Regions from separate parts of the Paenibacillus sp. G2S3 genome, predicted to be linked through region 2. Evidence: predicted binding sites of a transcription regulator. Region 2 holds the regulator's gene; each other region holds the start of a gene.

Region 1 (7,300 bases), 2.3 Mb from region 2:
ATCTGCTCTAAGCTGAGCACTTGACCTTGGTGCCTTGCCAAAAGCTCTAAAATGGAGAATTCCCGCGGGGTCAGCTTAATCTTTTGCTGGTCTATATGTACCTCATGCTTAGACGTATCTATAGTTAAATCTTCAAAGCTCAGTTTGCTGTCATTCCCTAGGCTATTACTGTCTTTATTGAAAGCGTGATAACGACGCAGCTGTGACTTAACTCGTGCCACAATCTCCAAAGGATTAAACGGCTTGCCCACGTAGTCGTCCGCTCCTATGCTAAGTCCTGAGATTTTGTCCATATCCGTATTTTTGGCCGAAAGGATGATAATTGGCATCTTGCGCTTTTCACGGATCTTCATACAGGCTACTAGCCCATCCATTTTAGGCATCATGACATCAAGAATAATTAGATCTACTTCTTCCTTCTGTAGACACGCCAGCGCTTCCATCCCGTCATAAGCTTTAAGTAGGCGATAGCCCTCATTACAGAGGTATATTGATAACAGCTCTACAATTTCCTTCTCATCATCTACTAACAATATCGTTTCTCTCTTCACAGGAGGGGTTTCCTTTCATATATAGTAATAATAATCTATAGCTTCTATATTAGCAGATCAATCGAACGATTTTCCTCGAAAATAGAAACATGTACTTAAAATCGAACGACAATAAGTAGGTTACGCAAAAAAAGGATACCCGCTCCTCTCGTACTTAAACGAAATGGAACTGGTATCCTTTTAGGATTCAGTAAAAATATGCTTACATCTCCAGCAGTCGAATCAGCTCATCTTCATCTTCAATAACCTGAATGCCTAGCTGCTGTGCCTTGGCCAGTTTGCTACCAGCCTTCTCGCCGGCAATAACCAAATCTGTCTTCTTGGATACACTTCCGGATACCTTCGCTCCGAGTGCTTCTAAGCGTTCAGCTGCTTCTTCACGCGTCAGCTTTTGTAACGAACCGGTCAACACTACCGTTTTTCCACTAAAGAAGGAATCCGTACTAACAGGACGTGGTGCCTCTGGAGCCTTCGCTTCAACCCCAAGCGCGCGCAATCGAGCAACGTTCGCTACTACTACAGGATCTGCAAAGAAGTTAACAATGCTCTCGGCGACAATCCCGCCAATGTCTGGTAACTCGGCGAGCTCCTCCGCTTTAGCCTGCATCACAGCATCTAGATCGCAGAAATGATCAGCTAGCATTTTGGTTGTTGCTTTACCTGTGTTAGGGATTCCTAACGCAAAGAGGAACGAGGCGAGATCGCGCCCTTTGCTATCCTCTAATGCTTGCAGCAAATTCTGTGCTTTTTTCTCCCCGAAACGGTTCAGCTGTACAAGCTGCTCAAAGGACAATTCATACAGATCCGCAGAGTCGTGTACATTAAGTTCGTCGTAGAGCTGACCTGCCGTCTTCTCACTAAACGTCTCAATATCCATCGCATCACGCGAAGCAAAATGAGTGATCCGACTAATAATTTGCGGTCTACAGTTCAGCTTATTGTTACAGAAAAGATGTGCGCCGCGCATTTCTAGCGGATATCCGCAAGCCGGGCAATCCTCAGGGAAGATAATTTCTCCTCCGTCATTCTCCTCTGTTACCTTGCCGAGAATTTCTGGGATAACATCATTAGAGCGACGAATAAACACTCGTGAGCCTAAGGCAAATTTCAAGTTTTTGCGCTCAATATCGCCCACATTATTTAATGTACAATTCTGTACGGTAACTCCAGCAAGCTCTACCGCCTCTACACGAGCCAGCGGAGTCACTTTGCCTGTACGGCCTACATTCCAGCTAACAGACTCAAGCACGGTCGTTGTTTCTTCAGCCTCAAATTTATAAGCCACTGCCCAGCGGGGGAACTTATCAGTGTAACCAAGAACTTCACGAATACGGAAATCCGTCACCTTGATCACGGCTCCATCGATGAGGTAATCAAGACTTGAACGACTCTCCTCGATTCCAGCAAGCTGCTCGGTCACATCATCGAAATCATTACAGTAAGTCAGATAAGGATTTACTTTGAATTTGTTATTCCTTAGAAAATCCATCATCTCCTGATGATCAGCGAATTCTACACCTTCTCCAAAACCTACATTATAGAAATAAGCATTCAAACGACGTTCTGCAGTAGTCTTCGGATTAAGATTGCGCAGTGCACCTGCTGCTGCATTACGCGCATTCTTTAGCGGCTCTGCAGCCCGTGTATTATAATCAGCGAGCACGGACAGGTTCATAATTCCTTCACCCTGAACCTCAATAACACCTTCTTTAAAAGGAATCGTTAATGGAACAGACTTTATGGTCTTCACCTGTGCAAGTATTCCTTCCCCCACTACACCGTTTCCACGCGTCGATGCCTGTTCAAGAACGCCATTACGATAGGTTAGATTCAGCGTTAAGCCATCAAACTTCAATTCTACTGCATAACAAGGATCAGGTAGAGGGTTGCCTGGGTTCTTAAGATTGTACTCATTCACTAAGCGAAGTACCCGCGTATTCCAGCTCCGCAGCTGTTCAATATTCTGTGCTTTATCGAGACTCCAAAGCGGAGCCAGATGCCGATGCGGCGTGAAGCCCTTAAGCAGCTCTCCACCTACACGTTGTGTAGGTGAATCCGGTAGTACGAAGCCACTCTCAGCCTCCAGTGCTACAAGCTTGTCGTATAAAACATCGTATTCCTTATCGCTGACTAGCGGAGCATCCAGCGTGTAATAGTGGTAATTATAATTATTTAACTCCGCAACAAGCTCTTCCATCACATGCATAGCATCCATGCAGGTACATCCCTCCGTCAATAAGTTTCCTAATGGTTAGCGTGGTCTAAATATCCGTTCGTTAATCGTTTCCTACTATTATTCCACCCTGGTAATCGGTGCAAACCCTGCAAGCAGTCGTTTTACACCCACTGGTGCCGGAAAAGCAATCTGCAGCTCCGTATCATTCCCGGTGCCCTTTACAGCTACAACGGTACCAGTGCCCCATTTGCCGTGCGAAACCTTATCACCGGCTTTGTAATCGCCAGCTGCTGCAGCCCCTGCTCCAGTAGCGCGCTGAGCGCCGCCGGAGGTTACGGTCACGCTGCTCTTGCTTGTCGCTGCTGACGCTGTGCTTCCGCTGCCAATCGGCGCCGCACCAGCGGCTCCACCTCGGCCGCCGAAGTTCCCACGACTGCCGCCACTGAAGCCGCGTCCGCCATAAGCACCGCCTACCTCCGTGCCTCCGCGTTGGAAGCGATCCTGCGTCTTAGCGGTATCCTCCTTCAACTCCTCCGGAATCTCTTCAATGAAGCGGGACGGCTGATTCGCCGTCGTCCGCCCAAAGAGCGTACGCATCCGCGCGCAAGAGAGAAACAATTGTTTCTCGGCGCGGGTGATCCCTACATATGCAAGCCGGCGTTCCTCTTCGAGCTCATCGTTGTCTTGGAAGGCTCGGCTGTGCGGGAACACGCCTTCTTCCATCCCGACGATAAATACCGTTGGGAACTCCAGACCTTTGGCGCTGTGCATCGTCATCAAGACAACAGCATCACTACGATCCTCTTCATCATCGTTCACACTATCAATATCTGCGATAAGCGCAAGATCTGTGAGGAAGGAGACAAGCGACTTGTCCTCGTTATTTTTTTCAAACTCCATCGTCACGGACAGGAACTCATCGATATTCTCTAGTCGCGAGCGAGATTCGAGTGTGTTTTCATTTTGCAGCTCCAAACGGTACTGCGACATCTCCAGTATTTTTTCCGTCAGTTCGGTTACGGACAGGAACTCCACCATACGGTGCAGAGCTTCAATCATATCGTAGAACTCTACTAGCATATTCCGTGTCCGCCCAGCAAAGCCCAAATCATCTACAGTTTGCAGTACGCGGAAAATAGAAACACCTCGTTCACCAGCCGCAGCTGCCAGCTTGCCAACCGTTGTATCCCCTAATCCCCGCTTAGGTACATTAATAATGCGTGTCAGACTGATATCATCATCAGGGTTAGACAACAGGCGTAAATACGCGAGCAGATCCTTGATTTCTTTACGATCATAGAACTTAATCCCGCCTACGATTTGATACGGAATATCTGATTTAATCAGAATTTCCTCTATTACCCGTGACTGGGCATTCGTACGATACAGTATCGCGTGATTCTGGTAGGCTTGGCCTTGTTTCACATTCTTACTGATTTCCCCGGTTACAAAATACCCTTCATCATGCTCGGAGTCCGCCCGATACACCTTAATCTTGGCGCCTTCCTCGGAATCGGTCCACAGCCTCTTCGGCTTCCGTCCACTATTGAGCGCGATTACTCCATTGGCTGCATTTAGGATATTAGCAGTTGAACGGTAGTTCTGCTCTAGAAGAATGGTTTTCGCTTCTGGATAGTCCTCTTCAAAATTGAGAATGTTCGTAATATCCGCTCCGCGCCAGCGATAAATGGACTGGTCACTATCCCCTACCACGCAAATCCGGTGGTGGCTATCAGCGAGCATACGGCACAACATATACTGCGCTCTGTTCGTATCCTGATACTCATCCACGTGGATGTATTTGAATTTCTTTTGGTAGAAATCAAGGACCTCGGGAACTTCCTTAAACAGTTCGATCGTCTTCATAATCAAATCATCAAAATCAAGCGAGTTATTGCTTCTTAGACGCCTTTGATACATCTTATATACCTTTGCAACTAAGCCTTCAAAATAATCGCCAACCTTCTGCTCATACTGCGCCGGAGTGATCAGCTCATTCTTGGATGCGCTAATGATAGCCTGCACAGCTTTTGGTTCGAATTTCTTCGTATCAATATTCAGTTCCTTCATACAGTTACGTATTACGGATAACTGATCTGTAGAGTCCAGAATGGAGAAGTTGGAGGTAAAGCCAATCCGCTCAATATCCTTCCGCAAAATCCGAACACACATAGAGTGAAAGGTAGATACCCAGATATCCCTTCCCTCAGGTCCGACAAGCTTAGATACACGTTCCTGCATTTCCCGCGCGGCTTTATTCGTAAACGTAATCGCCAAAATCGCCCAAGGCGGCGCCTTTCGATTGGCAATCAGCCAGGCAATTCTGTGAGTCAACACTCTCGTCTTCCCACTGCCCGCACCAGCCATAATCAAAAGTGGTCCTTCAGTAGTTTCCACAGCCTGTCTTTGTGGAGGATTCAGTCGACTTACTGCGTCTTGTATGCTAATAAGTTGCATGTGTAACATGCTCCTTTCTAAAAATGAAATTACAAATCATTAAGAGCTAAAATTCAAAATTAGCGATTAACCGTTCGAGAACAAGCCACTACGGGTTCGGAGGGTTCTTACGATCGCTGTTAAAGCCCAATTTCTTGATTCCAATAAAGAGATTATCGGTTGAAATGGATCTTTAAAGGCGACCACTGGCGTTTCTCCAGAATCCCTCCGACCCTCCGCTCTGTCCGCACGTCAAGTCATCATAAGTAGTCCTAAAAATAACCACTAAGCATAAACGCTCTTGGCGTCCTTATAAGGACGGTAAGTGTTTATGCGAAAAATATAAGGATAATGTATAACGTGAAACTTATACTTTCTTATATTTTAATCGAATTGCTCTTGTACTGTCTTTTTCACAGCCGCAACTGTTAGCAGCGCCTGCTGTACACAACTATAAATAATATTGCCGACCACTACTGTATCACATAGAGCTGCTGCCTGCTCGGCTTCTGCCTCACAAGTAATGCCCCCACCATAAAAAAGCTGGGCTCGCTCCACCATTTCACGCACTGTCCGCACGGTCTCCATATCCCCGAACCTACCGCTGTATTCAAGATAAACAATCGGCAGTGACATCAGCCTGTCCGCAACCTGGGCATAGGCAGCCGCTTCTTCAGCATCAATGGCCGTCTCGGCCCCTGTAATCCGCGCAACGGAAGAGTCGCTATTCAGCACAATATAGCCTTCCGTTAATAACGAATCCCATGGAATCATAAATCCATAGCGTTCAATAGCTCGGCGATGATGGCCTACGATCCAGGCTGGATCAGGCGTATTAAGCACCATAGGGATCATATAAAGATCAAATCCGGGCACAGCAGCTTCAAGTTCGGATACTTCTAGTGCACAGGGTAACTCAAACCCTCTTACTCTTGATAAGAGATCCACTGTATTCTCATAGGTTACTCCTGTTGAGCCCCCTATCAGTATGGCATCCGTGCCAGAAAAGCAAACGGCCTCCAAATCCTCATCCGAAATCATCCGGTCAGGGTCTAGTTTAAACACATGCCGCCAAGGTTTGATCATTTGCTGCACTGATTTCATGAGAATCATCCTTAATAGTCATTTGGGCAAGACAAAGACACTCCTGCCGCCGCAAAAGATATAGATCTAGTCTATGCCAGCGCAGCAGGTGTGTCAATTTAAAGCGAACAAAAATACGAACATTTTTTCGTGTTTTTTTATGGTAATATGAGGTCTAAGATTTCACCGTAAACCTGTAATGTTAATTAAATCCTCTTCGGGCACAAAATCAGTATAGAAACCATCCACTCCCATACGGGACAGCTCCCGAATTTCATCTTCTTCATTTACTGTATGAACATACACACGAGCGCCAGCCTTCTTCAGCTTTTTAACAAAGCTCTTGGTGGCTCGGCTAACTGGCATTGTAATATCCACACCTGTTTTTTTAACAAACTCAATAACTTGTTCATCCGTATCCTTGGATTGGTATAGGGTATAAAGCACTTCTGGAAAAGAATACATCTTATTAATCTCATCAAGCATCGACTGGTTATATATTTGTGGAATAATTCGATCTAATATGGCTGGTTCCCGATCCTGTGCCGCTTCTACCAACAGTGTAAATTGTTTATTTATAAGTTCGGGTTTGATTTCTTTCGTATCGGTCACGATATAGGCATCTGGATAATGCTGCATCAGATCAAGCAACTTCTCGACATCGATCGGGGAGTATATATTCAGGATTGGACTGTTCATGAATTCCTTATAATCTAGTACTACCCCTTGTTTATTAGCAGGAAGAACATCCAACTGACCTAAAAGCTTGCTCATATTGCCTGACCACTCATGTCTACCAACTAACTGATCATCAGCCGATAATAACAAGTCTACTTCAAATACACGAGTTCCCTGAGCATAATTAGCAACAAATGCTTCAAAGGCATTGGTGTATGTATGGCCGTTAATGCCACCCATGGCATGTGCTACGACCTTGTGAGCCTCAAAACCACTTGCAGGCTGTTCGTCTTCATTACTAAAAGCGATTACAAATAACATGATAAGAGCTCCAATTACAATTACAGTAGCAACAATCTTTTTCTTATCCATAGTT
Region 2 (7,300 bases):
AATAACCTTAGGATCGGTAGTATCGATCATCAGAGGAACTTTAACCTTTTTTACAACTAATTCTAGAAACAGCTTAATATCCTCAATCTCATCACGGTCTGGATCTTGCACGCAGACGTCGATAACTTGAGCACCGCTCTTCACCTGTGCACGGGCAATTTCTGAGGCTTCCTCATATTTGCCTTCGACGATAAGACGTTTAAACTTGCGCGACCCTAATACATTCGTACGTTCACCTACCATGTAAGGACGGTTGTCGTTCTCAATGTAGATAGGTTCAATCCCTGAAAGAGCCGGTGGATGATTCCCTGCAAGCGGACGTGGTGGAAATTGTGAAAGTGCCTCCGACATAGCACGGATATGTTCCGGTGTTGTTCCGCAGCAACCCCCTGCAATATTAAGCCAGCCCTTTTCCGCAAACGCAGCAATTTTACGTGCAAGAGAATCTGGAGATTCATGATAATGTCCATTCTCATCTGGCAGCCCAGCGTTCGGATAACAACTCACAGCTGCTGAAGAGATTGCAGAAAGCGAACGAATATGATCACGCATGAACTCAGGACCCGTTGCACAGTTTAGACCAATAGAGATTGGCTTCAGATGTTCTAATGAAATATAGAATGCTTCAATATTCTGACCGGCAAGTGTTGTACCCATCGGCTCTATCGTTCCCGAAATCATCACTGGCAATTTGATGCCTGTCTTCTCAAATGCATTTCGAATACCTATACTTCCAGCTTTCACGTTCAGAGTATCCTGAGAGGTCTCTAGCAATAACGCATCTACTTGACCATCAATCAATGCCACTGCCTGTTCCTCGTAGCTATCAACGAGCTCTTGGAAAGTGACGCCTCCTGTAACAGAGAGTGTCTTTGTTGTAGGACCCATTGCACCTACGACATAACGGGGACGATCTGGTGTATCATATTTATCAACGGCATTACGAGCTAGCTTTGCTGCAACCAGATTAATTTCACGAGCCCGCTGCGGAATATCATATTCAGCAAGTACAACAGACGTTGCACCAAATGTATTCGTTTCAATGAGATCAGCACCTGCTTCAAGATACTGCTCATGAATCGTCTGAATTACTTCTGGACGAGTTAATACTAGCATTTCATTACAGCCGTCTAATTCTTCCCCACCAAAATCCTCACCTGTCAGAGGCACCTGTTGGATCATTGTGCCCATTGCACCATCTAGAATTAATATTCTTTGTTGTAAGCTTTCCTCAAGTGTATATTTAGCCAACGTATAGTCCCCCCAGTAAAACATTAGAGTAAGTTTAGCAGAATAAAGGAATTTCGGAAAGCCTTCCTTTCCACTCTGCATTATCTGTAATTACAGGTTATAATTGCTATTCTTTTTAATTATGGTTTCACAGAGAGTTCTTTATTAGGCATAGAATGCTGAGTTCTAGCAGTTACATGCGATGTAACAATATATTGTCCTTCTTTCGCAAGTGCTCCTTCTGCTTGATAGATTCCATCACCGACTAGCTTCCCTTTAAGCTCAATTTTCTGTTCCTCATCATCTTTCCTCACAATTTCAAATAAAACCTCTTTCGCATCATCCACAGCTAAGTTTTCTTGCGTCACCACAGCCTCAAAGGTCACCTTCTGATTTACAACAACCTCTTCAGGACTCCAATGTAACTCGACCTTGATAGGCTCCATAGACATGTCCATGTTCATATTCATATTATGTATTCCAGATTGTTTGGTTTGGTCTGATGAACATCCTCCCAGTACTAAAAGTGTTGCACCTAATAATAAAGGAACTATTGTTCTTGAAATCTTCATTTAGAGTCCTCCCAGCCGATTTGAATACTATGAATCTACCAATTCATGTTATACATTCTCCATCTATTATACACATTATTATTGGTTTTTCAGTATTTCGCATCAATTCAGCCTAACTCTTGTGACTTAAATCATATACTCATAAATCTCAGCAATCTTTCTAAGCATTATGTAGATACAAAAAAAGACAGCAAGCCTCCTAGTTACCCAGGAACTCACTGTCTTCATAAGGCTTAAATGAATGTAAGCCTCTACTCAACTTTATAAAGATTGGACCAATGAAAGAAGCTCTCCAAGATGTTTGATTTCATAATCCGGCTGAATTTCCGGATCTGGCTGTTTGCCTTTTCTATTAATCCAAACCGTAGTCAAACCTGTTGCCAACCCACCACGAATATCCGTTGTAAGCTTATCTCCGACCATAACCCCTTGCTCAGGTGCAATATCTAGAAGCTCCAGAGCATGCAGAAAAATATCCTTATCCGGCTTTCCTTTGCCGAAGCTTCCAGAAATCACGATGTGATCAAAGAAAGGAACGATTTCAGGTACGCCATCTAGTTTCTCTTGTTGCAATGCAGGGCATCCATTAGTCAAAAGCAATAGCTTAACTTTTCCCTTCAGCTCTTCAAGCACTTGAATCGTTTCTTCATAGATGTAAGGTCGATTTCTACGCTCCGCTGCGAATTTAGCTGCTAACGTCTCAGCAAGACCTTCGTCCTCTACACCAAGTGCTGCAAGACCACGACGCCATGCCTCTTTACGGTATCCCGGTGCAAGCTGCTCCAATTGACGGAATTCCGGCTGTTCACCTGCAGTAAAGTTCCCCCAAAGTGCTTCAAACGGATTAATCCCAATCATTTTTGTAAATGGGTTCGTTTCGTAGGATTCATATAGTCCTATGGCTTCTTTACGCACCGCAAGTTCCAGTTCTTGTGGATCAATCGTGTCCCCGGCGGCTTCACATGCAGAACGAAATGCTTCATTGACGCTCCGATCATCCCAGAGCAGTGTATCATCAAGGTCAAATAGTACGGCGGAAATTGGCATTACAGGTCTCCCTCTCCCATGGCTGGTTAATTTCTAATCGTGAACTACTTCAATTTGGTGAGCTTTTGCGAATGCTTCCAGTCTAGTCCCCATTGCATTTGTATCATAACGATTCATAAGTCTGGTAAAAATCCATTTCGTGCGTTTGCCTTTATGCTTAATGACAACAGCTCCACGCGAAAGGATGATTTTCTCAATATCAGAAGCTGGCAGATAACGTTCGCGATTGAATTTTATAGTAGATAGTCTAGCATTCTCTACCTTCAAGTACGGACGTCGAAAGAACAGAAGCGCCGCCAGTAAGTAATACAAAACGACTCCTAGCCAGTTCATAAGCATACCATTGCCTTTGGCCTGATCCACTGAACCAATCATCCAAAACATAGTACCAAGCACCAATAACACTACTGGAAATGCAATATTACGGCCTTTAAAGGTTTCACTGTTCTTACCAGGAGACTTAGATCTAGATGCGTAAATCGTTTCCTTCCCCTGCTTCTTTCTTTGCTTGTTAATTTGCTGTGTGTTGCGTTGAACCATTCTTTCCCAAGAACGGGCCATATGCGTTCCCCCTAGTCATCCAGTAATATCTATGAAAAGGAACAGGGTGTTAATGCTTAAGCCCCTTGTTACCTTGTTCATGCTCATCATTATCGACCAATTCAATCGTATTCAACTGTGCTCGGAAGTTATTGCGAATATTCCCCAAATAAATTTCACGAAGCTTGGCGCGTTCCGCCGTTTCCTCTTGATTAAGGCCTACGCTCTTCTGTTTGCGTGCCAATTCGTTAATACGCGCGACCAACTCATCAATATTCAAAAACTTTCCCTCCCCTTATAAATTAATTCTAACTCTGCCATGAGAAAAAGAGCTTGTCAAGGTTTACTCCCTGCAAGCTCTTCATGTCCTCTTATTATGTTCTTAGAATATTAATAAATAGGTAAAGTGAGGATATCTCCAGCATTAATCTGACTGCCTTTAATACCGTTGGATTTTTTAATTCCTTCTATATATACAGCCGTCTTCATATCAGAAGGTTTATTCTCAAGTGCAATACTCCAAAGTGTATCTCCACGTTCAACCACTACGCGCTTCTCATCTTTCATTAAAGTAGTAGATCCTGCAAATACATTACCTACTACTGTAAGCCCTGATAGTACAAGCACAATAATCAATGTCAGCTTAATAACAAAATCTCTCCGGAATAAACGCATCAGTCCTTGAAGCAAATGCTCTGTAAACTCTTTAATCTGAGCAGAATTTCGGGAAATAGGATTATGTCCTAAAGATTCAACCACGGGGGCTTTATCGTAGATGCTACGGTATGTACTGTATTTTAACATGAATATCATCCTCCAAACACTTGTTCTTACTTTTGAGATTATAATAACACGAACATGTGTTTTGTTCAATACTATTTCAGAACAATTGTTCTCTTTTTTTCTGAAATTAATATTTACCATATTATTCATATAAAAAAATCACTCTTATCATTTAGATGAAGGAAACGTAATCAATACGAGACTACCATTTATTAACTCTTTCGAATTAATATTTATAATAGTTAGAACTTATGTTTGTGCGAACGGTAGTTCTATGTTATAATTTTCCCAAACATTACTATATGGGGTTGATTCCAATGTCAAAGATTTCAAGTCGCCAGCTGGCGATCCTGGAATTTATACGTAGCGAAGTCCGCAGCAAGGGTTATCCTCCTTCCGTCCGGGAGATTGGTGAAGCTGTTGGACTTGCTTCCAGCTCCACAGTTCACGGTCATTTGGATCGGCTAGAGAAGAAGGGACTTATCCGTCGAGATCCAACGAAGCCTCGTGCGATAGAATTGCTTGGCCAAGAGGATTCCGAGAATGTCCATCATTTCGCACAAACCGTCGCTCGCATTCCTGTCGTAGGTAAGGTTACCGCCGGGGTTCCTATCACTGCTACTGAGAATATTGAAGACTATTTCCCGCTTCCAACTCACTATGTTGGAGATAACAAAGTATTTATGTTATCGGTTCAAGGTGACAGTATGGTAGAAGCAGGAATTATGAATGGTGACTATGTAATTGTTCGCCAACAACAAACGGCTGACAACGGAGATATCGTTGTAGCTATGACCGAAGAAGATGAAGCAACCGTGAAGACCTTTTATAAAGAACGTGATCATATCCGTCTTCAGCCGGAGAATCCGGCGTACGAGCCTCTTCGCCTTAATCGCGTGACCATTCTCGGCAGAGTTATCGGATTATTTCGAGATATCCACTAAGCATGCACTCCTACCAATCGTAAACGGATACCGCCCTCTAAGGGATGGTATCCGTTTCTGCGAGAAGTATAAGGAAAATGTGTTGTATTAAATATATATTTTCTTAGATTTTAAAAGAGCTGTTCCGCAAATGTGGAACAGCTCTTTTTCTGCTATTTTGTTCAACTAATCCTCTTTAGAACATATGTTCTCATTGATTAAAATGGCCATTTTTAATGAATAACCGTTTAGGCGTCCTGCTCATATCCTATTTAGAAAGGAGTGTTGCGCAATGCCAAATTACCGAATTATAGTGGATCTGACGCAGCGTATGCTTTATCTTCTTGATAATGATACTGTGATCAGGGGATTCCCCGTCGGAATCGGTAAAATGTTAACTCAATCACCATTAGGTGATTTCACAATCATTAACAAACAACCCGATCCAGGTGGTCCATTTGGAGTCTTTTGGATGGGTCTATCTAAGCCTCACTATGGGATACATGGAAATAATGATCCCGCATCCATAGGGCACGAGGTTTCCCACGGTTGTATTCGTATGTACAATGAGGATGTATTAGCACTAGCTGCGATTGTTCCGATTGGAACACAAGTAACGATCAGGAATTAAATCTATCCATAGATAAACACGCCTCACTCCTAGTTCCATGGATGGGGTGTGTTTGTATTTAAGTATTTTTGATGACGAACTAGGAATTATGCGGTTATATGTCGAATATTGTTAACAGGATTTCAAATTGAAAGGAAGTGTTTAGTTTTGAACAACTCAAAAATTAGAACTCTCGTCGATTTCAAAGTCGATGCACTTGTTAAACTCTCTGGCTTATTATTAAATAACGATCAGGCTAGTGGAAAAAAAGTAAATCTGCTCACCTCATTCGGCAGCATTCAAGGGACGATCTCCCCTTCCGCCTCCAATAAAGAGGATGTATTTGACTTAAAATCTCTGATGGATGATGTCATTGTAGATGAATACATATCTTATTTAGGTGCAGAACATCCCGATAAAAATTTCAGCTATAACTTTGTAGTCCTAAACGAGGTTACTGTAAGAGTCTACGCTAATTATGAATCTCCGATCGAATACAAACAGCTAATTGTTTATACCGATCAAATCACAGCCTTCAATTTCTTATAATTTCGACGTAATTATATTAAAAAGCACTCAGGCATCTGCCCCAATTTTGCACTCAGATTGCAGAATCGGCAGATCTCTGGGTGTTTTCTTTTTTCTAAAAAGAAGCCGTTCCTAAATTTCCACGATTTTCGCTTTTAACAGATACTAGTAGAGAGAATTCAGGCATATCTTTCAATAAGCAATAAATCTTGCTCTACTGAGATAACAGGAGGTGTGATTACATGCTGATTTTCTTGATGTACATGTTTGCTATTATAGGAGTAGCCTTAATTCTAAGCGCCGTTATTCTAGAATTAAAAAAGCTATCTGCTTCTTCAGAACTTTCTAGGCTGTTAAACGCAATCTCATCTTTTAACATCATATTTACCAAAACATTTATCCCCCCCAATCAGTCTCACTTAATCGCGCTCAACGAATCTTATAAGAAAATAGCCATAGGTAGCAGTGATCCGAAGACAAGCAAAAAAGCTATAGCAAAGCTATACTCCTTCGATAATGTAATGGGATCAGAGATTGTTGTTAACGCACTTACCCTTTCAAAAGTATCTAAAAGACAACAAAACAGTAAAACAACTGCTTCAAGTGCGAATATTAATGTGCTTAATAACGCTGACGAAGAGGCAGGAGTTATCGAGGAACTTACACTTAAAATATATATAAACAGCAATGGGACTTCTGTGTATAGCATCTCCTTCTTGCCAGGTTTATTACCTATTCAACAATCCGATAATCAGTATAAAGAAGCCTTCTCCCAAGTACAACAATTGCATGCATTCTTCAGGTCGATCGTATCCGAATAGACGTCCCCTCCCACCTCTTATTACTTCTCTTTACTTTTCCCAATTAGAAATTTTGAAAACCTTAAGGAATGACAAAAAAACGGTCCTTTTGAGAGGGCCGTTTTCGCTGCATCCAACATTCATTTTAAAATTGCACACTAAATCCGTTAAATTGATGAATGCCCGTACCATGAGCGACTAGATCACGTTCACGTAATTCACGAACTGCCTTCATAACCTCTTGCAAAATAGCTGGATCTAGACCCA
Region 3 (7,300 bases), 3.2 Mb from region 2:
GAGGATGGCAGAAAATGCCCGATGCGTTATGTAAATATCCACATAGATATTTGCAGTGGTCTATAAGAAGATGACCGCATGCGGACACCGTTCCTGTTCCTCGCAGGCATTCATATGTTGGTGTCGTCGAAACAGGCAGGTCTCCTGGCTTCCGTAGGACCTCTCAGCGCCTTCCCAAGGGTCTTCATAACCCTCAGTGGCTTCTGCCAGGAGATCTGTCCATCTTAAGCTTCTAAAAGCTTGTGAAGGGCATCCGGTTACAGTGGCGGGACCGCAGCGGATTTTCACCGTACTTCCCTATTAAGCTCTAACTCCTATAAAGGATCAAAGCGCCTGTCTCCACTATATTTTGTTGTCGTTAGATAAAAATAACCCAAGATGTTGTGTTTGTAAACAGTTTTTTAGAAAACCCGCGCGGGGAGTGGGTTCTTCAAAAGTACTCCACAAATGATCCACAGGCTGTCCATAAGTAATCCACAATTGATCCACAGGCACATGGAAAATGATTCATAAATTGTCCGAAAAAACGCCACAAAGAGTCCATAAATGTAGTGCGGACGACCCTAGAATTCATGTAAGAAAAAATACCTGTGGCGAAAGGCATGTTTCGGAGTACTTGGAGGAAAAGAAGGGGTATAATAACGCTGGCATCGTTTGTGGGAGATCGGTGAAGTTGTTACAATAGAAGAAGACACATACTTTTTAAATTCCGAGGAGGTATTCTCATGCCTATTGCTGAAGTAACCGTTATTCCGATTGGAACAGGCAGTACCAGCCTTAGCAGCTATGTTGCGGATATGCAGCGAGTGCTGAAGACGGTAGAAGGAATTACTTATGAACTTACATCCATGGGAACAATCATCGAAGGGTCTCTTCAGCGTATTTTTGCAGCAGTCGAAGCGCTGCATGAATCTCCTTTTGCTGCAGGTGCAGAGCGTGTCTCTACCTCACTTAAAATAGACGACCGCCGCGATAAGCCCTCCACTAGCCGTGGAAAGCTGGAGTCTGTGGAGTGTAAACTACAGGTGGAATAGTAGTTCGGGAGAGTAGGGGATAGGGAGAAATTGGCTTGCGTTTCTGACTGAAAGTTGTATAATATTTTTTGTTTGACAGAAAAATCAGCCTTAAGCTGGTGTAGCTCAGGGGTAGAGCAACGCACTCGTAATGCGTAGGCCGGGGGTTCAATTCCCTTCACCAGCATATCTAAGAATTGCGCAATGGCACGGTTTCCTGGATTTCGGGACCGTGCCATTTGTCTTGAAATCACCTATCTTCTAACATTCTTCTAACCTTTGCCTGCGGTCGGGGCTCTAAATGGATAGACATCTAATTACCAATTTACCCAAGCGATATAGTAGGGATTGCATAAGCTAAGATGAACTTAAATGCAAAGGAGGAAATTTAAAATGAGCGAAAATGTTGCTGGTTTTGGTGGTGTTGGATATGGTGGTGGTATCGGAGGAGCCTTTACATCTACCGGTGCAATCTTGGTACTGTTTATCCTCCTTGTAATTATTTCTAAGACTATCTTGCTATAAAATGTGAAGGACATTTTGGTTGGAAGCTTGAGGATGTTCTTCCACTGAGTTATATCAGCCTTATTCTGGTGTAGCCCAGGAGTTCAATTCCCTTCATCAGCATATCTAAGAATGGCATAACGGCGCGGTTTTCGGGGATCCCGGAACCGTGCCGTTTGTCTTGAAAACACCTATCTTCTAGCCTTTACTCAAGTAAAATGGAGGAATGACCCAGTCTCTCTTGTGTGATATTTGGGTGTACACCGAAGACGAGATTCGCCCCGAAGACTATACATCAATCATACGTGCAGGCAGGTTGCAGTGCTTACCTTTAGGTAAGTACGTGAACTAAAAGTGCATACTTACGCGATGGCAAGATGGGAGGTATACTCAAGTCCTAAATCTGATTCAAACATGGAGGATACACCATTGAAAACACTTATTGTCGTCACACACCCAAGCATCGAAACATCTGTTGTTAATAAACGCTGGATCGAAGAACTCCGTAAATATCCAGACAAATATACGGTGCACGAGCTGCACAAAGCCTATCCCGATGAAAAAATCAACGTGGAAAAGGAACAACAACTGATTGAAGCGCATGATAAGCTTGTCTTACAATTCCCTGTCTATTGGTTTAGTAGTCCACCTCTGCTTAAAAAGTGGCTGGACGAAGTATTTACTTACGGATGGGCATACGGCTCGAAGAGTGATAAATTAAGAAATCGAAAAATCGCATTGGCTGTCACCGCCGGAGGAAGAGAAAAAGACTTTAGTGAAGAAGGTAAACTCCGCTACGGGCTTGACCGTATTTTATCTCCCTTTGACACGACTTTTTTGTACTGCAACGCTGATTATCGTTTCTTCTATGCCTTCTATGGCACGGAATATGAAACGGTAGGAAGTACGGATTACTTAAAGAAATTGGACATCAGTTCGCAAGGCTATGTTGAATTTATCGAAAATATGTAATTAGAGTTGAAACAAAAAGCAGCATTTTCATTAATGAAAATGCTGCTTTTATCATAAGTCGTTAAATTGTAATCGGTATTGTTATCTCTTGCGCGGCTGGAACGAAGTTTTTCTCTCCCCAAGTGCACATCATATCCAGCACCGGAATAAGCGATTGGCCTTTCTCGGTCAAGGAATACTCAACTTTAGGGGGAATCTGGGGGAATTCCTCGCGCCTGACGAGACAGTCCGCTTCCAGTTCTTTCAACATAACGCTTAACGTCTTAAAAGGTATTGTACCGATACCCCGTTGCAGCTCATTGAACCGCACGATCTTGTTTTCAGAGAGATAGTAGAGAATAGTCATTTTATATTTACCATTAATGATAGACAAGGTGTAGCCGAAGCTAGTGTCCTTCTGTTGAATGCCAGGCAGTATACAGATTTCATCACTCATGGGCTATTACCCTCCTTCAGAAAATATTCAACGAAAAGGCAAACGCCTGCTGCCGCTCCGTACTCAGGTCACGACTTTATTATGTTTTACAACCTGCTATCAAGTCATCCTGCGAACAACGAACTCACTATATCATTTTTAAAAAAAAAGTTCAAAGCACTCGATGGCTAACTATCAATCGGTCGATTTTCTCTGTCAGTGAAGCGGGCTTCTTTGGTTGGAAATCAAAAGTGTAATTCAAGCGGATAGCCTAAGCGACGAATTGAAGTTTTTAATGTAATTTTCATGTGAGCATCATCTTATTTTCAGGTTCGAGGTATATATTGAAGACACCAAACACCCCCCAGTGTTTTGTGGTATAAATCTCTCAGGTCTTGCCAACTCCCATGGTAAGGCCTATTTTTTTTGTTCGCTAATTGAATGGGGGGAGGGGGCGCAGCTTCTTACGCAGCTTTACTTAATCTGATATTGCTCTTCATAGCTCTTAAAAGATGAAATATCCAGTCCCAGATATCTGCGCATATGAATGGCAGCTTGGGCAGCAACGATGTCGTTTAACAGCAGCATTCGTTCATGGTATCCACGGCATATGAATTTGGCTTCGATCCCCGTGTTAAGTCTGTTCTGCTCATATACCTTGATTCTCCGTTTTCTCATCTCCGAACGAACATCTCTTAGATCTGTCGTAGCAACTGCCGCGGCGGTTCCAAGAACCTCCAAATAGGGGGCGGGTGTTCGTAAATGTGTAGATAGAATGGCGGAGTCCCGTTCGAAAGCTGATAAAATCATCGGAAGCAATAAATAAGATTTCACCAGCATGTTGTCCCTGCTTTCAGCTCTATGCATGAATCTCATCACCTCTAATGGGAACGTATATTCGTATTCTACCCCGATATCCCAAAAATAATCAATGGTATTTCTAAACAGCTAATCCAATGTGACAAAATTCACAACTAAATCAAAAAGAATAAAATATATTAAAATTGTAATAATAAAAATTAATGCTTTAGACTTATAAAAAGGAGAATTAAAATGAAAGAGGAAGGAAGTCTCCTCCGTGGAATGGTATTTGGTTTGATTCTAAGTATTCCATTATGGATATCGATATTGGGCTATATAAAGTTACTTTAAAATTGAAGAAAAACCTTTATGTGAAGCGCCTTTAGGCGCTTTTTTTGTGGCTGCTAACATGTGTGATTATCAAAAGGAATTGATTGACAATTGTGGGGATAGAGCGCTAAACTATCATTAGTCCAAAAGTATTAAAAGTCATAGACGATTATTTAATAGGATGCTTAAAATGCTAGTTCTAATTTGCACGGAAATACATATATTATCATGATAATAGCAAACCGCCTGAAAGGGTGGGACGCAAAGTCCAGGAGTCTAAAGTGTCTTAAAGGCGCTATGACCGTCCGACTGCCATGAGAAGGGAATTCCACTTCTTTTTGGCGGTCTTTTTTGTTATTAGGTCCTTAGAGTTTCTGGTAATTATTCTGATTAAATATAAATCATAGATTTAGGAGGTGTGCTTTTTGAAAAGAAGAATGAAACCGCTGCTTGCACTAGTATTAGCTGGGGTATTGACGGTAGGTAGTGGGCTTTCCTCTTTGGGAGCCGGGACTGTTAATGCTAGTTCTACTACACTCGGGATTGCAGGAAACTACAATGTGTTTGTCCTAGGGGATGTTACAACCTTCTCGGATACGGAGGGAAGGTTTGCTGCTGGAGGTAATGTTACTTTAACCAACTACAGCGTTGGTGATAGGCTAAGTGCTGCTGAGGTCTCCTTCACTGACACCCTTGTTGTTGGAGGAAATCTTACTTTCAACAATGGCTCTGTTTACGGGAATATCGTGCATGGTGGAATCTATGCTGGTAATGCAACGCTCCTTAAAGGAGGCAAGAGAACTCAGGGAAGTCCGATTGATTTTGCAGCTGTAGGTCAGTCTTTGAGAGATAAATCAGCTGAACTTGCAGCATTGCCGGCGAATGGAACAACAGTGTACCAATATGGCAGTCTTACCTTGACAGGTGCAGATCCTGTGGTCAATGTTTTTAATGTTCCAGGAGATAACGTTTCTAGTACCTACGGAATTACAATAAATGTTCCTTCAGGATCTACTGCAATTATTAATATTGATGGTTCTAACGTAAAAATGAAAAACTTCGGATTTTTACCTAATAACGTATTGAACAGTAAGAAAATTTTGCTTAACTTTAGCCAAGCCGCGTATCTTGATATGGCAGGCATAGGTGTAATGGGAAGCATACTTGCCCCCTATGCTCATGTTGATTTTATTAATGGTCAGGTTAACGGAACATTCGTGGCGGCTTCGCTCACAGGTACTGGTGGTGGCGAATTTCACCACCATCCATACGATGGCGATGATCCAGGAACGACGCCAACACCAACGCCGACCGTGACACCGACGCCGACCGTGACACCAACGCCGACACCGACCGTGACACCAACACCGACGCCGACCGTGACACCGACGCCAACCGTGACACCAACACCGACATCAACCGTGACACCAACACCGACGCCAACCGTGACACCAACACCGACGCCGAGCGTGACACCAACACCGACGCCGATCGTGACGCCGACGCCATGCGTGACACCGACACCGAAGCCAACACCGACGCCGAAGCCAACACACACACCAAAGCCAACACCGACACCGAAGCCAACGCACACACCGAAACCGACACACACACCAAAACCAACACCAACGCCGATCGTGACACCAACACCAACGCCGATCGTGACACCAACACCAACGCCGATCGTGACACCAACACCAACGCCGATCGTGACACCAACACCAACGCCGATCGTGACACCAACACCAACGCCGATCGTGACACCAACACCAACGCCGATCGTGACACCAACACCAACGCCGATCGTGACACCAACACCAACGCCGGTCGTAACACCAACACCGACGCCGATTGTGACGCCAACACCAACGCCGATCGTGACGCCAACACCAACGCCGATCGTGACACCAACACCAACGCCGATCGTGACACCAACACCAACGCCGGTCGTGACACCAACACCAACGCCGATCGTGACACCAACACCAACGCCGATCGTGACACCAACACCAACGCCGATCGTGACGCCAACACCAACGTCGATCGTGACACCAACACCAACGCCGATCGTGACACCAACACCAACGCCGGTCGTGACACCAACACCAACGCCGGTCGTGACACCAACACCGACGCCGGTCGTAACGCCAACACCAACGCCGGTCGTGACACCAACACCAACGCCGGAAGTGACGCCAACACCGACGCCGATCGTGACACCAACACCAACGCCGATCGTGACGCCAACACCGACGCCGATCGTGACACCGACACCAACGCCGATCGTGACGCCAACACCGACGCCGGTCGTAACGCCAACACCAACGCCGGTCGTGACACCAACACCAACGCCGGAAGTGACGCCAACACCGACACCATCGTCGGAAGCAACACCAACGCCGACACCGTCATCGGAGGTAACGCCAACACCGACACCATCGTCAGAAGCAACACCAACGCCAACACCGTCGTCGGAAGCAACGCCAACACCAACACCAACACCGGAGGCTCCGGTGTTCCCAACACCGACGCCGTCATTCGTAATCGGCACTATCGTTGTTAATGATGATCCTGTGCCGCTAGGTCCTGTAGCATCGTCGACTCCAGCACCAGTGCCAACACCAACACCGTCGAGCAACACAGAGATACTTGTTGATGATGATGAGATTCCATTAGGACCAGTACCGGTAGTAACACCATCGCCGGCACCAGGTGATATCGCTGTAGTGGATGATACAATTCCGCTAGGTAATCCACCTGTGGATGAGCTTCCAAAAACGGGAGAATCTAGTCCAGTCCCTTATTATGTAGCTGGTCTAGGTTTTGCACTTATCGGATTGCTGATGAGAAATAGATTCTCGAGCAAGAAATAATAAACGGTGATTGTAGCGTGAACACAAGCTATGCCGTGAAGAATAGTAAAGCCGCTTTCGGGACATATTCCGATAGCGGTTTTATTTTGTCATGATTGTTATATTTTGGCGCAATCTAAGTAGATGGTATACTGATTTACAACGGATATGAGGAAAGGACGGGGAAGATGAATTGGTATGGTTCTTCATTAGCGCTGTTATCGTCATAGTAGCTCTGATCTATGCGGGCTTTTTCTTTTATGGAATTGCTATTAAACGAGCACCGAAGGAATTCTTGAGTAATAATCGTGATTTGAAGGTTGATCCCCCGGTTGCCGGGGCTTCTTGGGGTGAGGGGAAGGATTGGATCTCCAGTCAGAGCTTTGAGAATGTTGAGATTACATCTGAGGACG
Region 4 (7,300 bases), 1.4 Mb from region 2:
GCGCGGCGATCAACATAAAACCGATTCCCGCACCACCAAAAATACCGCCCCAGACAAGAGATTTTTCTTCCTCTGTATGACGAGCCATTGGAACTAATACGGCTTGAGCCATACCTAAATTGAAGGCGGTGTAGAGCAGCGGCGACATCCAAGCTCCAAAGATAGACCGATCCGTTTCTAGGAAAAAGAACCGTTCAGCACCTGGAATTTGAAAGGTATTAAAAATAATGATGAGCGACAGCGTAAGCATTAATGGTACGATCAGACTGTTCATTTGCAGAATACCGGAAATTCCCCGTTTAAGCAGAAAATAAGAACCAACCAGCGTCAATATTAGCCCTGTTTGATAATGAAATCCAAGATGCTCTTGAAAAATAGCACCAGCCCCTGCAAGCATAATACTGTTGACACCGATCAGGATGACCATCGTGAACAAACTGATGGTGCTTCCGACTTGGTCACCAAAGAGGTGACGGTTAAAGTCCTCATAAGACTCTGCTTCTATGCGCCGAGCGATGACCATCATTTTCGTACCCAGCCATATGAACAGTATAGTAGAGAGCAGGATGGTCAGAACTGCCCAGTGTCCGTAACGAGTGAAGAATTTTAAAATTTCTTGTCCGGTGGCGAATCCGGCTCCTACAATGGTGCCAATGTAAGTGAAAGCGATCTGTAATGTTCGGACATGTGATTTCATGGCTCCCCTCCTAATAGTTTTAAGAAGCAAAAGAAAAATCATAAAGCGTGCTATGCAGGATTGCCTTGTGCACTCTGTATAGTACAGGTTATGATGAGGATCAGTAGGACATGACTTCCGTGATTCATTTGTACGGAGCGTCTGCGATTATAAAGGGTATTGGAGGTTCAAAATCATGGAAGTGTTGAAACAGCGGATTTTGGAGGAAGGTGTCGTCGTTTCGGATGAAGTGCTGAAGCTGGATGCACTGTTGAATCATCAGGTAGATCCACAGCTTACGATGGAAATGGGACGGGAGTTTGCCGGGAGGTTTGCGGACTGCGGAATTACACGTATTGTGACCGTGGAATCCTCGGGCATTGCCGTGGCATTTGCCACCGCATATGAGTTAAAGGTGCCGTTAGTTTTTGCACGTCGCAAAAAAACGCTATTAGCAGATCCGGACGCACTTTGTGAAAGAGTTCCTTCTTTTACGAAAGGCATCGTTACCGACATTATGTTGTCTCGCCAATTCATCTCTCCAGAGGATAAAATCCTCTTTATCGATGATATTATTGCTAATGGTGATGCAGCGCGTGGATTAATTAAGATCATTCAACGCTCTGGCGCTGAGCTGGTAGGTCTTGGTGTTGTAGTGGAAAAAAGCTTTCAGGCTGGAGCTCGGACGATCAAAGAACAAGGCATCCGACTGGAGTCACTCGTAAGAATTACCTCTCTTACTGGAGGCACCATTGAATTTGGGGAATAACCCGAATTATAAATAAGAACATGCCTATTTTTAAAACAACTGCTTTTCACCCTATAGATTTTCCTTTATAATAAAATCAGACATAGGGAGGAGGCGTCACAATGGGGAAAGAACCGGTGACTGAGCAATTTTTTATTGATAAATTAACCGAGGCCAAGGATCACTTCGAGCGTGCGCTGGATTGCAAACACACGGATTTCGACGATCTGTATCCCTATATGATTGAACATCCTCAGTTTTTTTGGTACAAACGCTATGTAGCTTGGTCAGAGCTTCTGACAATTAAAGGTTTATGTGAGGAACTTTCCTTCCCTTGGAGGGAGAAATTCACAACGAACCAAGTGGAGTATCTGGAGCAACGTGTGATGTCCGCTAAAGTTCTTGATTTCTGGTTTGAGAAGAATGAAGCGCTGATATAAGAATGCTTTAGTAGACATGCAATTGGTCAATTGCTTATATGAGACCCAGATGATTTTTCATTTGGGTCTTTTTTCTTAATGAAAATAGGATAAGCTATATAGAGGGAGGGATCATGATGATTAGCGATGAACAATTGGATGCGTACCGAATTTCCGGCGAGAAAATTCGTGTGGTGCGCGATGGCATAGAAAGTAATGATGTAAAAGGAATTGTTCTGGCTTGGGATGATTCGCAGGTGATGATACGTCGTCAGAATAGACGAGTAGTAAAGCTAGATCGGAATTATTTATTCCAACCCTTCAGCGAACCAAGGAAAGAACCTGATAATATATAGTTTCCGCAGCAAAAACAGCTCCTTACCCAAATTGGGTGGGGAGCTGTTCTGCTAACATCTATGCCTCTGACGGATTAAATACTTAAAGCTAGCTGGGAGTCGCTTTCTTCTCTGGAGAGTATGGAGAGCTCTGTGGACAGTCCGAGATACGCACGCATTCGCAGCATCATCTCTCTACGGAATCCTGGCCATAATATATTCATCTCACCTTGATATCCTCTACAGGAGTACAAGGCCTCGACTCCTCGTTGATCTTGGCGAACGGTTGTGATCTTCAGATCATGTGAGCTTAATTCGCGCGTAACCTCTTGGAGCATTAATGAGGTCTTCTTAGTGGCGCCAGACACGAGCTCCATATAAAGCTGAGGGGTCTTAAACAGGCCACTCTTGCTGATTACACGGCAGTCACGCTCGAAAACTTTATGAATAAACGTTAGCAGCAAATAGCTTCTGACCAGGGACAGTTCTTCTTTAGTAATATCTTCATCAACAATGGATGTCTTCAACTTTGTAGTCGCCATTATAAATCACCTCATTTATATTATGCGAACTTTTGTTCTCATTATACCTTATATTCGGAAGTAAAAGCAATAATTATCCATAAAATAATGATCGATAAGAAAAATCGGAAAATATATTGACGCTTTAATCTCAGCATGATATGATATTTCTTGTGACCGCAAGATTGATATGTAGTCATTATGATGTGCGGTCGTGGCGGAATTGGCAGACGCGCACGGTTCAGGTCCGTGTGGTAGCAATACCGTGGAGGTTCGAGTCCTCTCGACCGCATCACTAGAAACTCCCTTGAGAAATCAAGGGAGTTTCTTTTTTGTGAATATAATTATTCCAAGATAACTTTAGCATAATCGTATCTAGATCGATAAATATCGAATTAACCCTAATAGAGCGAAGGCGAACAAAACTGTCCCAGCACCCATGCCTGTAATTGCACTGTTCGCGACCTTAAGTTTTCTAGATATGAATAGTGAAGCGATAGACACTGTAACAAGAAGCGCTGCTAAAAGGTATAAACTAAAATCGTTAAACACACTTTTTAAGCCAATAAAATGAATACCTACAACAAAGGCAATCCAAGGAGCAACGTAATCATTATACTTACATTTCATCAATATAGAAGCTCCGGCACCAGCCAAAAATAATTCAATATAGACAGAAATTAGATAATTATCAAAAGAGGTCTTGTCATTTAATACGGAGGGAGCATCCCAGTTCGTCACACTTAAATAGACACCAATCAAGCAGACGAGAAGGGATACACCAGAAGCTATGCCAATATATTTTCGCCAGCTGGATCTGGGATTTTCTTGTGCCCAGCCAAACCAACTAAAACTAAACATACCGAATATAGAAGCATACATGGCGTAATCCCTCACATAATCCATACAGTACCCCCTATAATATTAACAATATTCCAGGCAGCGTCTTATACTGTAGACTTCCGAAGCATCCAGAACGATAAGAGGGCATACAAGACCGTCAAGGGCATGGTCCACAAGGCAAGTTCAAATGCGGTATGGCTAGCAAACCAGTTAAATAGATCTCCCCACCACTGATAATATGTCATTAACAATCCAGCGACACTGTACAGAATAAACATGACTGCTGCGAAAATGAATAGGCCACTTCTACCAAATCTACGGAAGATGCTGGATATAACAAATCCCCAATAAAACATATGCAACATAATCATGAAATAGATCCACAGCTGCTCTAGGACAGTACCATCATTCAAGTATGGTATGTGAAAATAATGTAGCTGCACACCCCATCCAGATGTTAATTTGGTTTCTACAATAGATAGCAGGAACAAAAGGAGTGAGAAACCGGCACTTGTTAAAACGGCCATCAAGGATGTGCCGATGAAATAATCTGTCCTCCGTAGGCTTAAGCCCAAGGCAAAGGGGAAGGTCTGTACTAAAATGATGATACCTATGACAAACATATAAATAAAGATTGAGACTAGGCCGCCGGTATACATTGGTTCTTGCAGGAAAAAAGCTATGACAAGATTAACCAAAAAGCTGGACAATAATATAATCCAAGGCATAAACAACCAAAACCATTTATCCTTATAGTGCATTTTTAATATCCCTGTCATTTGGTTCATTGCACTGCAACTCCCTTCCCTTGGGATTTTCTGTTTGTAAGATGAACAATTAACTGTTGTAAAGATATCGGGGAGATCTCCAGACCAAGCATCTCAGCACGTGATAGATCTGTTGAGTTTAAGCTAATAACAGTGGCAGAAAGTAATCCGCCAAAGGATTCACGAGAGATGATCTCTTTACCGGTGATTAAATCTTCGACCTTCGCAGCCGCACCGATAACTTTAGCAGCCCGCCCGCGAAGAGCTTCAGCATCCTCATTGATAATCAGCTTACCGTTGTCGATAACAATGACATGCTCTAATAGCTGGCTTACCTCGTCAATTAAATGTGTAGACAAGACAACTGTTCGCGGATATTCTGAATAATCCTCAATTAATCGATCGTAAAACAGGCTTCTTGCCACAGCATCCAGACCTAAATAAGGCTCGTCAAAAATAGTCAGCGGAGCGCGGCTAGCTAGACCTATTACAATACCCACCGCCGAGAGCATTCCTCTGGACAGCTTCTTCATTCTTCTTTTTAGGGGGAGATTGAAGTCCTTGATTAAGGAATGGGCGTAGTCTCGATCAAAGTTAGGGAAAAATAACGCAGATACCTCTAGAACGTCGATAATACGGTACGTATCCGGATACTTTTGGCTTTCCTTAATGAAGCAAATCTGATTGAGTACGCGGTTATTCTCGTAGGGATGTTCCCCGAATACTCTAAGCTCACCACTTGTAGCGAATAACTGTGCTGTAATCATGTGCATGATCGTTGTTTTTCCTGCACCATTTCTGCCAAGCAGACCATAGATTTTGTTCTTTTCTAAAGAAAAATTAATGTCTTGGATGACGGTTACCTTTCCATACGACTTGGTCAGTCCCTTGACCTCAACGACTTCATTCATGACCGATTATCTCCCCTCTGAATCATCTTCGTTAATTGATCCAACGTAATTCCTAATTTCTCTGCTTCACGGATCATAGTTACAACATATTGCTCATAAAATTGTTCTTTTCTCTTCTCCATCAATACTGCGCGCGCTCCAGAAGCTACAAACATGCCAATTCCTCGCTTTTTGTATAAAATCCCTTGATCCACAAGCAAATTCACACCTTTCGCAGCCGTCGCCGGATTGATCTGGTAGAAAACAGCAAACTGATTTGTTGAAGGAACCTGTGATTCCTCCAGCAGCGTTTCTTCGATGATGTCATTTTCTATGCGTTCGGCGATCTGCATAAATATCGGTCGAGTATCATCCATTAAGCTTCCCATGTATTCACCGCCAAGTTCTTTGGTTAGTTAGTTATGTAATTAACCATATAGGTAATGGACTCATTTGTCAATGATTTCTATGTAAATTGGTCGATTCACCAAGCCCAAATACAGCGTGTTCAGACGTATCGACATACAAAAAAAACTGTTCGGATTTGCTCCAAACAGCCTTTTATTGATACGTTTAATGTTGAGCAAGAGCCATTATCTTGGCAGCTTAAGGTTAATGAAGTAGTGAAACACTGGTTTTACCAAGTTATTCAATCACATGGACCTTGGATTCGATTCTTGGAAATTTGTATTCCACATCCTATGCTTCAAAGCGCTTATTTGGAGATCACTTGGAACGATTTAAAGCGGATTTGAAATCTTCTTTATTAGAAATTGAACCTACGGGTAAATTTACTGAAGTGTTATCAGTTTCTGTTATCACAGCTTTAAAGAAGGAAGCAAAATCACAATAAGAATCTTGCATTGATCTCACCAGAGCCCGCTGTGTTAGGGGGGAGTTTCAGAGAGAATGTGTTCTTTTTCAATATGTTTTTCACTTGCTTAGGAGTTAGTGAGGGATTTCTCTGCAGCAATTGAGCAATGACACCAGAGACTATAGGTGTTGAGACACTGGTACCGGACAACACATAGTAATTTTTAGCGATTCGCAAGTAAGGAAGCTCGCGATCTAGCTTGGAGCGAGGAGCGCGAAGAGAAATAACGGTCTCGCCAGGAGCTACGAGGTCCGGTTTCTTCCGTCCTCCGGGTGCAGGCCCACGGCTGGAATATGAGGTAATCCGGTCGTCCTTTTGTGTGAGCGTACGGCGATCATCCACTGCACCTACAGTAATTGCAGAAGGACTAATCCCAGGCGATTCGATCGTCCTGCGTCCAGGGCCGCTATTTCCAGCTGCTATCACAACAGTGAGTCCGGCCTTAATTGCTTTTTCTACGGCTTGGCACAAAGGGTCGTCTGCACAAGTTGAATTTACCGTACCCCCTAATGACATTGAAAGGATACGCAGTTTTAGCCGCTTTCGATTCACAATACACCACTCGATTCCTTTAATAATCGTGGAGTCATATCCGTCACCATTTTTATCAAGTACTTTAACACCAACGATCCCTGCCTTTGGAGCAGGGCTTTTGTATTTTCCTTTACTCATCCATCCGTTGCCTGCCGCGTCCCCTGCGATATGAGTCCCATGGCCGTTATCGTCGTAGGGAAGTTTTCTGTGATTGATAAAATCTTTAAAAGCTACGATACGGTTACAGGGCTGAATCAGATCAGGGTGCCTATACACTCCTGTGTCAAGAATGGCAATGTTGATTCCTTTTCCAGTAAGTCCCTGTTTCTTTTGGATGGTGGTAGAACCGATGGAGGGCGTCGCTATATAAAGTGATGTTCTTTTTATTCCGTCTACATAGATTTTCTCGATCCCATGCCAACTGCACATCTGTTTCAGACATTTCATTGAAACTCGTGATGATACAGAATTTAGTATGGGGAGATGATGTTTGATAGGAAAGTTGTGTGATTCTAGATGTTTTTTTAATGACTTCAGCTGTGCTGGGGCCATTTTTTGTTTGAATTTGATAATGATAGGAATTTTAGCGGATGTACCGCGACGGACTTGGGAGTGTTGAATTCTTTTTCTTAGCGCGCTATGGATCCTTGAACTATATTGCTCTATCCACAATTGTCGGCTCATTTATTAATG

What was found. Region 2 encodes LexA, which represses DNA repair genes until DNA is damaged. Its sites were predicted from a motif close to CGAACATATGTTCG; they were not measured.
Region 1: pcrA (DNA helicase PcrA) is a predicted target of LexA. The motif match lies at 5,248-5,261, and genes of this name have one in related genera.
Region 3: QNH28_RS02395 (YhjD family protein) is a predicted target of LexA. The motif match lies at 3,792-3,805, and genes of this name have one in related genera.
Region 4: QNH28_RS10275 (YhjD family protein) is a predicted target of LexA. The motif match lies at 2,746-2,759, and genes of this name have one in related genera.

The regions. Positions count from the first base shown of each region.
Region 1 covers NZ_CP126095.1:6,085,502-6,092,801, forward strand. The annotation lists gene QNH28_RS27030 (response regulator transcription factor) at 1-551, opposite strand, end outside; gene ligA (NAD-dependent DNA ligase LigA) at 754-2,766, opposite strand; gene pcrA (DNA helicase PcrA) at 2,845-5,184, opposite strand; gene pcrB (heptaprenylglyceryl phosphate synthase) at 5,548-6,267, opposite strand; gene QNH28_RS27050 (phosphatidylinositol-specific phospholipase C/glycerophosphodiester phosphodiesterase family protein) at 6,430-7,296, opposite strand.
Region 2 covers NZ_CP126095.1:3,761,424-3,768,723, forward strand. The annotation lists gene metH (methionine synthase) at 1-1,191, opposite strand, end outside; gene QNH28_RS16395 (FixH family protein) at 1,371-1,802, opposite strand; gene QNH28_RS16400 (HAD family hydrolase) at 2,064-2,849, opposite strand; gene QNH28_RS16405 (hypothetical protein) at 2,883-3,410, opposite strand; gene QNH28_RS16410 (DUF896 domain-containing protein) at 3,460-3,669, opposite strand; gene QNH28_RS16415 (LysM peptidoglycan-binding domain-containing protein) at 3,780-4,193, opposite strand; gene lexA (transcriptional repressor LexA) at 4,490-5,116, shown strand; gene QNH28_RS16425 (L,D-transpeptidase) at 5,388-5,726, shown strand; gene QNH28_RS16430 (hypothetical protein) at 5,874-6,254, shown strand; gene QNH28_RS16435 (hypothetical protein) at 6,476-7,054, shown strand; gene QNH28_RS16440 (MBL fold metallo-hydrolase) at 7,179-7,300, opposite strand, start outside.
Region 3 covers NZ_CP126095.1:530,787-538,086, forward strand. The annotation lists cobalamin riboswitch at 118-352, opposite strand; gene QNH28_RS02370 (MTH1187 family thiamine-binding protein) at 726-1,034, shown strand; tRNA gene QNH28_RS02375 (tRNA-Thr) at 1,129-1,200, shown strand; gene QNH28_RS02380 (YjcZ family sporulation protein) at 1,407-1,538, shown strand; gene QNH28_RS02385 (NAD(P)H-dependent oxidoreductase) at 1,947-2,489, shown strand; gene QNH28_RS02390 (winged helix-turn-helix transcriptional regulator) at 2,551-2,925, opposite strand; gene QNH28_RS02395 (YhjD family protein) at 3,379-3,771, opposite strand; cyclic di-GMP riboswitch class I at 4,262-4,352, shown strand; gene QNH28_RS02400 (choice-of-anchor A family protein) at 4,461-6,908, shown strand; gene QNH28_RS02405 (alpha/beta hydrolase) at 7,081-7,300, shown strand, end outside.
Region 4 covers NZ_CP126095.1:2,395,465-2,402,764, forward strand. The annotation lists gene QNH28_RS10255 (YkvI family membrane protein) at 1-697, opposite strand, end outside; gene QNH28_RS10260 (xanthine phosphoribosyltransferase) at 873-1,445, shown strand; gene QNH28_RS10265 (hypothetical protein) at 1,547-1,864, shown strand; gene QNH28_RS10270 (hypothetical protein) at 1,981-2,199, shown strand; gene QNH28_RS10275 (YhjD family protein) at 2,274-2,720, opposite strand; tRNA gene QNH28_RS10280 (tRNA-Leu) at 2,908-2,991, shown strand; gene QNH28_RS10285 (hypothetical protein) at 3,075-3,605, opposite strand; gene QNH28_RS10290 (hypothetical protein) at 3,647-4,330, opposite strand; gene QNH28_RS10295 (ABC transporter ATP-binding protein) at 4,327-5,220, opposite strand; gene QNH28_RS10300 (GntR family transcriptional regulator) at 5,217-5,588, opposite strand; gene QNH28_RS10305 (hypothetical protein) at 5,930-6,052, shown strand; gene QNH28_RS10310 (S8 family peptidase) at 6,044-7,054, opposite strand.